3 regions of the Exiguobacterium sp. s160 genome follow, and region 1 is predicted to be linked to each of the others. Evidence: riboswitches for the same ligand, from Rfam matches in the RefSeq annotation. Region 1 holds a riboswitch; each other region holds the start of a gene.
The links. A riboswitch is a leader RNA that binds a small molecule or an ion and turns the genes downstream of it on or off. The one in region 1 is predicted to bind S-adenosylmethionine.

Region 1 (3,965 bases):
GATTTTACGTGGAGCGATTGCAAGACCACGCTCATCTTTGACGACGCGCAAGAAGTCGACCAAGTTATCGAAGTTATCGAACGGTTCACCGATTCCCATAACGACGATATGACTGACGCGGTCCCCTTCTCCTTCTCCATCGAGGAAATGTTGGACAGTCATGATTTGCTCGACGACCTCACCAGCCGTCAAATCACGTGTCTTTTTCAACAAGCCGCTCGCACAGAAGCTGCAGCCGATGTTACAACCGACCTGTGTCGTCACACAGACCGAGCGACCATATTTATGACGCATGAGCACCGTCTCGATATAGTGACCATCATGCAATTTAAGTAAAAATTTGACCGTCCCATCGCCCGCTTCTTGTTTGACGAACAGTTCTTGTGTCGAGATGACGTATTTCTCAGTTAAGTAATCGCGTACTTCGTCACGGACGTTCAGCGCGTCCATCGATTTGACTCGATCGATGTAGAGCGAGTCCCAGACTTGACGTGCGTGGAAGGCACCGTATCCTGCTTCCGTGCACTCGTTTGTGAGCTGATCGAACGTCAACCCGTATATAGATGATTTCATTCTAACCTGTCCTTTCTCTAATCCGCATACGTACCATTGTAGCGGACGTCAGAGACGGGTGCAACTTACGAATAATCTGGAGGCGTCGGTCGTGTGATGAACTGTTCGAACGCATAAGCGACACGAATCAAATCTCTTTCCGCAAAGCTCGTTCCCGTGAACGATAGACCGAACGGGGCCCCGCTCTCTTTTCGTTTATAAGGGACCGTGATTGTCGGGTGTCCTGCTTTCGCAGCCATGTCATAGTTCATGTCATGTGGCAGGACGATTGCGTCCAGTTTTTGCCCTTTTAATAGCTCATCCATTCCGTCCACTTTTGCGAGATGAACATCATCAATCCGACGGTCGAGATAACTAGCTTCGACAAGACGCCCTGAACGTGCATCTGACTGTTCAAAGATGGTCTGCCCGTGCGGAATCGATTCGGGGTGGTCCGCGTTCCATTCAATTAAGTCTGAAAGCGTCTTAAATGGAACAGTTGTGTTCGCAAGATACGCCTCAATCCCAAGCTTGAATTCATCAAACAAAATATCTGCCTGTTCTAATGCTGTATGCTTTGGTAACGTGATCTCGACGAGTTCAACCTCGGCTTGACGCAGCAATCGAAGTGCCTGTTCATACAAACCGACCTCTTCGTCTGAAATATTTGGCTTGATAAATCCGACACGCATCCCGACCGCTTGACGGACATCGAGACATGTCACATAAGGCGGTCCGACTGGAGTTTCCCATGTCGCAGGATCAGCCGAATCTTCACCACACATTGTCTGTAACGCAACGACCGCATCACGAAGGGTACGCGCCATCGGTCCAGCCGTATCCTGAGAACGTGAGATCGGAATGATTCCTGAACGACTGATCAAGCCGACGGTCGGCTTGATTCCGACGATACTATTATGCACACTCGGGTGTACAATCGAGCCGCTCGTCTCAGATCCAACGGCAAGTAGTGTCAAGTTCGCCGCAACCGCCGAAGCCGATCCAGAACTCGATCCCCCGACATCTAATTGGTCGCCATAAGGGTTCTTCGTTTGTCCGCCAACAGCACTCCAACCGTTCGGCATATCTTCCGTTAAAAAGTTCGCCCACTCGGACAGGTTCGCTTTTCCAAGAATGATGGCCCCGTCATCCCGTAATCGTTTCACGAGCTCGGCATCTCGACCTGCAAAATGATGTCGCATGGCGGCGGCACCTGCTGTCGTACGCATCAGACCGGCTGTCTCGATATTGTCCTTAATTAAGACGGGGATGCCGAGGAGCGGTTTGCGTACTCCTTTTTTATAGGCCCGGTCTGCCGCCTCTGCCTCGAACAGGGCGTCCGGATTTACCTGGATGACGGCATGAAGTCGCTCATTATATGCAGCAATCCTTCTAAGATAATACGCAGTTATGTCTCGTGCCGTGAATTGTCCTTCTTTATACCCACGATGTGCACGTTCAATCGTCAGTTCATGTAATTGGATTTCTTCCATCCTACATTCCTCCTTTATCTCTCCCACTTTATTCGTGCTCTATGCCTGATTTCCTTTTCGTATCGCCAAGTCGATGTGTTCTTGTTACACTTAAGAAAAAACAGGAGGTTCCTATGACACGCTCCTACATATTCGTGCTACTCGCTGTGTTCGGTCTATTTTTCTTGCAGTTATACGGAGAAAATGTGCCGTATGGTCCGTTCATTTCGATCGGGTTGATCGGATTCATCATCGTCTTGACGATTTTTCAGTTAAAGCGAAAACCGAATCATTGACGAAATTATTTTGAGGGTGGTATGATGCTCTCACCAACTACATATCGATATCAAGAGTGAACGAGAGATCTGGCTCCATGACTTCACAGCAACCTGCCACAGGCAAGGTGCTACGACCAGCAAGGGAAACCTTGGACGATATGACGAGAGCGCTCATGTCATCCGACGTGAGCGTTTTTTTGTTGAAATACGATTTGGAGGGAACGACAGTATGGAAAAAGCAACATTCGCAGGTGGCTGTTTTTGGTGCATGGTGACACCATTTGAAGAATTACCAGGGATTGAAGGAATCGTATCTGGCTATATGGGCGGACATATCGACAATCCTACGTATGAAGAAGTCAAAACGGGAACGACTGGTCATTTAGAAGTCGTTCAGATCACATATGATCCATCTTTGTTCTCATATGAGCGTCTCCTCGAACTATATTGGATTCAAACCGACCCGACCGACGACGGTGGTCAATTCCAAGACCGCGGGCCTCAGTATGCCCCAGCCATCTTTTATCACACGGAGGAACAACGAATCGGGGCTGAAGCGAGTCGAGACGTATTGGCGGCAAGTGGTCGCTTCACGGCACCGATTGTCACAAAAATCACTCCGGCGACGACATTCTTCGAAGCGGAAGAGTATCACCAGGATTACCATAAAAAGAACCCGAAACACTATAAAGAAGACCGGGCCATCTCAGGACGGGACACGTTCATCGAAGAGAACTGGACCGAAACCGTATAACGGTCATTAGACGCGAATTTTAGCATTTGCGTCTTTTTATAAGCCCAATAATCGGGAAAAGGCTATTAATGGTTCATACATCCGAAAAGGAGGACTCATACATGAAAACTAGTACGAAACTCATCATCGGTGTGATCGGCGTAGCCGTAATCGCCGTTGCCTGGTGGCTCATCTCACCGCTTTTCTTGACAGAGACAGTCGATGAAGGATTACCACCGACAGCAGTTGAGACGCCTGCTTCAGAAGAAGAGACAGAGGAAGAGACAACCGAGACACCGGAAGCACAACCGAGTCAAACCGAAGTAGCGGGTGTGTTCATGGACGGGGAGAAAAATTATGAAACGACGGGCACGATTCGCTCCGTCGAGGCAGAAGACGGGACGTATCTCCGATTTGAAGAGTTTGAAACGACGAACGGACCTGATTTATTTGTCTATTTGACGAAGCCAGGACAAGAGACGTCCGAAGGGATTCGACTTGGAGCACTTAAAGGGAATACAGGAAACCAAAACTATTTAGTTCCGGCAGATGTCGATCTGTCAGAATATAGCACCGTAGTGATCTGGTGCCGTGCTTTTAGTGCGACGTTCGGGACGGGTGAATTGACTGAATCAAGTGAATAAACAGACTGAAGGGTGGCTGAATGAATCGGCCACCCTCTTTTTATTTGAAATCAGCTGAAAAAAACAATGATTCTTCATCCAACCTCAAATGAGAACATGCTATCATATATGTAAATAAGTGTAATTCAATTGAGGAGGTACGATTATGGAGCAGTCATTCTCACAACCATACAAACACTACTTTTGGAAACGTTTCTTTCTTTTCTTCATTCCATTGATGATGGTGGGCATACTATCCGAACCGACAATCATTCAAAATCCATTTGAAAAGCTCGAAGACTATGGA
Region 2 (3,965 bases), on a different contig from region 1:
ATTTTCTGAAAGTATCGTCTTAATTTTATTTTTATTCTTTGGATTCGAAACAGCACTCATCGTCAACCAAATCGGATTGTTCGTCTTTCAATTCGCCAATTTGAAACCGAAAGTCGCCATCCGTCGTTTCCGCTTCACGTATCCGTGGAATGCCATTACAGCTTACTTAGAAATTGTCATCCCAGCAGCGGTCTATCTCGCCCTTGGTGGGGAGACCGGTCTCGACTTTTATTCGCAAGATTCGTTCGTGCCGCTCGCTGGATTGTTCCTTGCCATCTTCTTAAATACGGTGTTTCAAAAGTATCAGGTGAGATGGTGGTTCCGCGTCGACATCGCATTGAGCGACTTTATGAAGATTGCCTTCTATACGTACGTCGTCAGTTTGATTTTCATCTTAGCGGCAGCGTTTTTCCGAGAGACCAACTTACTCGTCGTCAGTAGCATCGCCGCTGCGTTGACGTTCTTCATCAAGCGGCTTCTTATTCAAAAAGAGCGGCAAGATGCATTCAAATCCTTGATTGAGCAATACGATGAAGCGAAAGAGGCTGTTTCCTTGTCGCAGAGCGAGGCGCAAGCCATCGAAGTATTTTTAAGTCAATGCGAACAGCTGAATCATTATGATGAAGGGTATGTCGAGTTTAAATTATTTGAACGCACCCTGTACTTTGATTTAAAGACGCGACAGCCCATCGATCGACCCATCGTCTTTACGTTGCTTGACATGAGTCAGCCAATCGAGCAAGTCCTCGACTATGAAATGCGCTTTGAATGGGATACTTCCCTTTCTGATGCTTTCCACGACGATTACCACAGCTTCGTTTCTGTTCGTTCGGAGGAAATCGAAGAGATTCGCACCTGGATTGTTATGATGGGAGAACCTGTATACGGTTATCCAAAGATTATTCAGCACGAAATCATCAAATTGTTAAAATCGTTCAACCGAACCATTAGCCGTTGTCACGAACGGGACCGCCTCTATACCGAGAGTCGGACGGACAGTTTAACGCTTCTTGCTAATGCGCGTGCATTTTATGAATATGGCATTCAACAAATATCCGATATGTCGGTATATCCGATATCGGTTGCCATGCTCGATATTGATTTTTTCAAAAAGATTAACGATACGTACGGTCATCAGGTCGGGGACCATGTCTTACAAGAGTTCGGACGACGAATCCGTCAAGTGCTCCGTCCAGACGACTTTGCTGCACGTTATGGTGGCGAAGAATTTATTTTATTGCTCAATCATTGTGATATGCACCAAGCGATTGAAATCACGGAGCGGATTCGCCATCAAATCGAAGCGAAACCGTTTCATGTTGACCACCACGAGATTTCTGTCACCGCCTCCATCGGGGTCGACACAATTGAAGCGTTCGGGAACAAGCGTCTCGATGATACGATTCGAAATGCGGACCGTGCCCTGTATGTTGGCGGAAAATATGCAGGACGTAACCGTGTGGCGCACTTCAACAATTTAACGACGTAAACTCCCCTTTCTCACATCGAATTGGGGAGTTTTTAGGTTGACAACGGGATTTGAAACAGGTACGTTAGGGAACGTGTTTGATAATAGGATAACTTAACTTTTTATCGAGAGAGACGGAGGGACTGGCCCTATGAAGTCTCGGCAGCGGGGAACCTGTGCCAAATCCAGCGGACGATAGTCCGAAAGATGAAAAGGGTATTTCACACGAAGGACCTTTTTCTCAAGAAAAAGGTCCTTTTTATTTTTTAGTGAGGTGATTATTTTGGAACAACCAACAGCAAACAAATGGGCACTCTTGCCGTTACTCGTCTTCTTACTCTTCTTCATCGGAGCGGGTGTCTATTACGGAGACTTCTATAAGTTTCCGGTACTCGTTGCGGCCATCATCGCCTTGATGGTTGCGGCATTCATGACAAAAGGAAGTGCCACTCAAACCGTCGAGCGCATCGCGCAAGGTGCCGGAAATCCGGGAATCATCATTATGATTTTTATCTTCTTACTGGCCGGTGCCTTTTCAACGGTAGCTGAATCAATCGGTGCCATCGACGCGACGGTCAACGCGGCGTTGACGCTTTTACCCCCATCGCTTCTCTTAAGTGGACTATTCGTCATTGCTGCTTTCATTTCAATGGCAATGGGTACATCGACCGGAACGATTGCGGCACTTGCGCCGATTGCCCTCGGTATTCATGAGGAAAGTGGTGTGAACGTCGCCATCGCAGCCGCGGCAGTTGTCGGCGGAGCCATGTTCGGAGACAACCTTTCATTCATTTCGGATACGACCATTGCTGCCGTTAGGACACAACGGACGAACATGCGCGATAAATTCCGAACGAACTTCTGGATCGTGCTACCAGCTGCCATCATCACGACGATTTTACTCGCCGTCTTGTCGAACGGTGAATCGACGGTTGATGTCGCTGCATTCGAATGGTATAAACTTATTCCGTATCTCGCGGTCATCGGACTGGCGTTAACGGGACTGAACGTCATTCTCGTCCTGTTGGGCGGGATCACGCTAACCGGAATCATCGGTCTTCTCGACGGAAGCTTATCCGTCACAGCATTTGTGACCGCTATCGCCGATGGTATGGTCGGTATGGCCGAAATCTCGTTCTTGACGTTACTCATGGGCGGCCTCGTCGGACTTATTTCGCACAACGGCGGACTCACGTATTTGCGTGATGCGTTGACATCACGGATTCAAAAACGTGCTGGTGCCGAGTGGAGTATCGCGGGTCTCGTCAGTGCGACGAACGTAGCGACCGCGAACAATACGATTTCCATTCTCGTAGCCGGACCACTCGCCGCGAACATTGCGGACGAATACGACATCGAACGGAAAAAATCAGCGAGTGTGCTCGATATCTTCTCATGTGGTGTACAAGGGATTCTCCCATACGGAGCGCAACTTCTCATCGCCGCAGAGTTGACGAAGACCGCTTCGCCTGACCTCGTCCCGTTCATGTTTTATCCGTTCCTCCTCTTTATTTGTGGAGGAATTGCGATTGCATTCAACTTCCCGCGTTTTAAAAAGCAGTCTTAAACGACAAACACCCCTTGTTCAAAGGGGTGTTTGTCGTTTAGTGATCATCTCTTGCTTCAATTGCTCGTTGCGTTTTTTGAAAGCGCGTCGTTTGAGCACTTCTTCTAGTCCTCGACTGATGGCCCACAATGCGACCAAAAGCAGACCGAGCATCGATAAGCGAAACGGGCTTTGGATAAATTCTTCCCATTGATCCCCGATGACCGAGAAAATGACGACGACGAGTAGTTTCCCGAATCCCGCCGCCAAAATGAACGTACGGAGCGGCATCTGAATGAGCGCCAGCAAATAGGTGATCAAACTGACCGGGATGAACGGGAGCGAATACAAGAACCCGAGTGAAATCGGACTCATATGGTTGATTCGTTCTAACCAATAGACCGCCGCTTTATGTTTCTCGAGCCAGCGCGTCATCGGTTTACGAAACACATATCGGACCGCCACGAAGACGACAATCGTTCCGAGTAAGTTCCCGATCCATGATAAAAGGACCCCTAACAAAAAACCATATGTTGCCGCATTCGCTGAAATGATTAAAACGAGTGGCAAAAACGGAAAGATCGCTTCTAAAAACGGAGCGCCGAGTCCGGCCCAAGGACCGCCAGGCAAACTTTGAAGCCATTCGATTAATTGGATGATGTACTGTTGGAGAGAAGTGAGCATAGTCGTTCCACCTTCAACTTTCGTTACTACTACTCTAATACCCGAATTCGATTTTCAAGACGCATCTCCCTGCATTCGTCAAAAAAAATTAAAAACCATTTGCGAAAATTCGTCGTGATATTTATCATATAATAATGGACTTGTGGTTGCAGGCAAGTCTATTCGTCGAACGACACAACCCAACGTTCGTTTTCCTGCAAAAAACTGAACACAGGGGAGCAACACAACATGGAAACAAAACCAATGCGGGTCTTGCTGTACTATAAG
Region 3 (3,965 bases), on a different contig from region 1:
CCGTACGTATACACGTTGAACAAAAATGCGGTCGCGCCTGCCTCGATCAAACGTTTTGCCTGATCGCGTAAGGTGAAAACGGGTCCGCTCAACGTGACGGCGTATAGAACGGAACGACCCGTCAATTCTTGATGTTCTTGAATGATCGATGCTCCAATTCGAGCCCGTTCGAGCGATGGGGTGAGCGGATTGTCATATAAAATCTCATCGTCTTTGACGAGGTCGATTCCGCCGTTGAATTGGTCACGGAGCTGTGTCGCCAAAAAGTCGAGATCCCGGCCGATGACACCTTTGAAGATGCTCATGGCGAGCGGTCGGTCGTGTACTTGAAGGATGTCGCGGACCCCTTCAACACCGAATGCGGCACCCGGAAAGTCCGATGCGAGCTCATTCGGGAGCGATAGGTCGACAAGTTGGACGTTTGGGTCGAGCGACAGCTTTCCGAATGTCGTCGTCAGAATGGATGAAAAGTCCGGCGTCACATTATGTAGCGGGTAACGAATCGAGAAGCGACTCGTCGTTTCCTGTTGGGAGGTATCGATGACCTCACCGCGGAATGCCTGTAGTTGATGCTGTTCGAGATGGTTCAATTCGGTCCATGTCCCGACGGTCAGCTCATGTGCGATTTTCTCAGCCACGCGTTCGACGTGATCGGTATGTTTGATTTCATAAGTTGCGATGACTCCCATAAGTTCCTCCTTTCAGGTCAAACAAAAAATGACCTCATGCCAAGGCAAGAGGTCATTCGAAAACAATGAACTCTTATCTCTCAGCGATAGCTGCAAGAATTAGCACCGTGCCATTACTGGTCGGTTGCTGCGACATCATCGGGCTTGTCCCTCCGTCTGCTCTTGATAAGAATAGTTGTGAAGTTGTGAAATTTAATTGAATTTTTACATAGAATCGCTCACTCGTCAATTCCTTTTTTTGAGAAAAAAAGTTTAAAAATAATGTTTCTATATATGCGTGTCAAAAATAGGGAGTCGATCGAAAATAGAGGATTGACAACTAGCGTGCCTAGTCCGTAATATTCGTCTCAACACGTCAAACACAATTACATCATTTACTCTTATCGCGAGTTGGCAGAGGGAATTGGCCCTAAGACGCCGCAGCAACCGACCATTTGGCACGGTGCTACATCCACCAGACATATGTCTGAAAGATGAGAGGAACAACCAATTTGGGTGTGCCTCTTTCTCGCGGAGAAAGGGGCTTTTTTCATGCATAGATTCAAGAAAGGGGAAAATCATCATGGCTTATGAGGCGTTTACAGAACAAAGTGTCGTCGAACACGTTCGACAGTTGGGGTTACTAGAAGAGGGGATTGCAGAATGTGAGGAAATTGGAGATGGAAATTTAAATCTCGTCTTTCGCATTCGTCAAGGAGAAACGTCATTGATTGTGAAACAGGCGTTGCCGTACGCAAAAGTTGTTGGAGAGAGTTGGCCGCTCACGCTTGACCGTTCGTGGATTGAACAACTGGCCCTCCGTGAGTTTTCAAAAGTCGTACCACAATTCGTACCGGATGTACTCGGTAGTGACCGTGAACTCGCCTATACGATTTTGGAAGATTTGTCAGCTTTTGAAATCGTCCGGACAGGCTTCCTAAAAGGAGAGAGCTATCCGAATTTGGCGCGTCACGTCGGTACATTCCTCGGGGAGACGTTGTTTGCGACGTCTGACTATGCGAAAGGACCGCTCGCCAAGAAACAAATCGAAAAAGAGTATTACAATCCAGAGCTATGCGATATCACGGAAAAGCTGATCTTCACCGACCCGTATCGTGATGCAGAATCGAATCAAATCGAAACGGCTCTTCGTCCGGACGTGGAGCAGCTGTGGTCAGATCTCGCCTTGAAAATTGAAGTGACGAAATTGAAGGTTGGGTTCGTGACCAAACATGAAGCGTTGCTACATGGGGATTTACATACAGGAAGCATTTTTGCGACGCGTCAGGAAACGAAAATCATCGATCCTGAGTTTGCCTTTTACGGTCCATTCGGTTTTGACATCGGTCAAATCATCGCCCATTTGGTGTTCTCGACGTATGCACATCCGTTGAAGCGGTTCGAACGCTTCACAGAAGTGCTCACTCTGTGGGAGACGTTCGAAAAAACGTTCCGCACCCGCTTCACACAGGCGGTCGAGCCGTTCAACACAGTAGGATTCGTGGACGAACTGTTGCCATCGATTTTGAGTGATGCGATCGGCTACGCAGGCTGCGAATTGATTCGTCGGACGGTCGGTCTAGCGGGCGTTGCTGACTTAGAAACATTACCAGACGACCTTCGGATCGAACGGAAACGTCACGCCCTAGAACTTGGCACGCGTCTCATCAAACAGCGTCATCAGATTCAATCCATCGATCAGCTGATCCCGGTTCTATCGGAGGTGCGGGTATGAGTGTGCAAAGTATACATTTCGATGCCGACACGGAAGTGTTGACGATTTTAGATCAGACGCTGTTGCCGCAAGAAGAGCGCTATATCGAAGTGTTGACGCTCGAACAGGCCGAACAGGCGATCAAGTCGCTTCAAGTCCGGGGTGCGCCGGCCATCGCTTATTTCGGTGCGTTCGTCCTTGCAAAAGAAGCGTCACGCCTGCAAGACAATCCCTATTTTCATCTCCAATTGAATCAGGTTGGTCAACGGTTGATTGCGACAAGACCAACAGCGGTCAACTTACAACACGTCATCGAATCACTCCTTCGACTGAATGTGGGGGAAGACTTTGAGCAGATCGCAAAAGCAATCAAAGCGCGTGCGATTGAAATCTATGAACAAGACGTGGCCACGTATCGCACGATTGGTGAACATGCGTTGACCGTGTTACCTGCTGGAGGGAACGTGTTGACGATTTGTAACGCCGGTGCCATAGCGACGTCACGGTACGGTACCGCGCTCGCACCGTTCTATGTCGGAAAAGAGCGGGGCATCCCGTTTCGTGTGTTCGCGTCGGAAACTCGTCCACTGCTTCAAGGGGCACGGTTGACGGTATGGGAGCTCGACCGAGCAGACATCGACGTCACATTGATCACGGATAATATGGCGGGGTGGACGATTCAGACGAAACAAATCGATGCCATCATCGTCGGGGCGGATCGCATCACTCGTACCGGTCATACGGCCAACAAGATTGGGACACTCCAACTCGCGATTTTGGCGAAGCATTACGGCATCCCGTTTTATGTGGCAGCCCCGCATTCGACGTTTGATTTGGAAGCAGACGACACGATTCAAATCGAAGAACGGGACGCACATGAAGTGACCCATATCGGGGGACACCCGACGGCACTTGTCGGCATCACCGTCTTCAATCCGGCGTTTGATGTGACCCCACCAGAACTCATCACCGGTCTGATCACAGAGACGGGTGTGCTCGAACCGACCGAGTCGGTCATTGTACAACACGTAGGAGGAAACGCATATGTCTAAAAAAATCATCTTCTTCCTGTTGACCGTCATTCTGGCGCTTGCCGGATGCACGAACGAACAGGCGCAACCGAAAACGACCGCGACAACAAATAAAGCGGAGACAAAAACAGTCAGCGTCTCAAATGAGACGCTTCCGAAAGACCTAGAGGTCGCACTCGTCATGCAAATGTCGATTGGGACATTTTCTTCGCAATATATCGAAGGGGTGACCGAGCAAGTCGAAGCGTTCGGAGGAAACGTGAAAGTGTACAACGCCGATAATGATTTGTCGAAGATGGCGAGTTACGTCGATACGGCGACAACACAAGGCGTCGATGTGATCTTGATTGACCACGGACGTGCCGATGCCTTGAAAGAGCCTGTTCAACGGGCGCTCGATAAGGGCATCAAAGTCGTCGCATTCGACAACGATTTAACGAATGAAGGGGTGACGGTCATCGATCAAGATGATTATTCCCTCGCTTGGCGCTTACTCAAAGCACTTGCTGAAGATTTGGACGGGGAAGGGAACATCGTCACAATCTGGGTCGG

Region 2: another riboswitch for S-adenosylmethionine. It lies ahead of KNO86_RS10440 (Na+/H+ antiporter NhaC family protein); the one in region 1 lies ahead of msrA (peptide-methionine (S)-S-oxide reductase MsrA).
Region 3: another riboswitch for S-adenosylmethionine. It lies ahead of mtnK (S-methyl-5-thioribose kinase); the one in region 1 lies ahead of msrA (peptide-methionine (S)-S-oxide reductase MsrA).

What each region holds. Positions count from the first base shown of each region.
Region 1 covers NZ_JACSKK010000001.1:472,239-476,203, forward strand. Annotated here, with positions in the region: gene rlmN (dual-specificity RNA methyltransferase RlmN) at 1-573, opposite strand, end outside; gene KNO86_RS02440 (amidase family protein) at 639-2,045, opposite strand; gene KNO86_RS02445 (hypothetical protein) at 2,159-2,320, shown strand; SAM riboswitch class I at 2,365-2,464, shown strand; gene msrA (peptide-methionine (S)-S-oxide reductase MsrA) at 2,532-3,056, shown strand; gene KNO86_RS02455 (DM13 domain-containing protein) at 3,158-3,679, shown strand; gene KNO86_RS02460 (hypothetical protein) at 3,825-3,965, shown strand, end outside.
Region 2 covers NZ_JACSKK010000004.1:162,376-166,340, reverse strand. Annotated here, with positions in the region: gene KNO86_RS10445 (GGDEF domain-containing protein) at 1-1,489, shown strand, start outside; SAM riboswitch class I at 1,588-1,682, shown strand; gene KNO86_RS10440 (Na+/H+ antiporter NhaC family protein) at 1,752-3,035, shown strand; gene KNO86_RS10435 (TVP38/TMEM64 family protein) at 3,054-3,698, opposite strand; gene trhO (oxygen-dependent tRNA uridine(34) hydroxylase TrhO) at 3,927-3,965, shown strand, end outside.
Region 3 covers NZ_JACSKK010000002.1:334,310-338,274, reverse strand. Annotated here, with positions in the region: gene KNO86_RS07595 (2,3-diketo-5-methylthiopentyl-1-phosphate enolase) at 1-689, opposite strand, end outside; SAM riboswitch class I at 760-861, opposite strand; SAM riboswitch class I at 1,067-1,169, shown strand; gene mtnK (S-methyl-5-thioribose kinase) at 1,252-2,403, shown strand; gene mtnA (S-methyl-5-thioribose-1-phosphate isomerase) at 2,400-3,434, shown strand; gene KNO86_RS07580 (sugar ABC transporter substrate-binding protein) at 3,427-3,965, shown strand, end outside.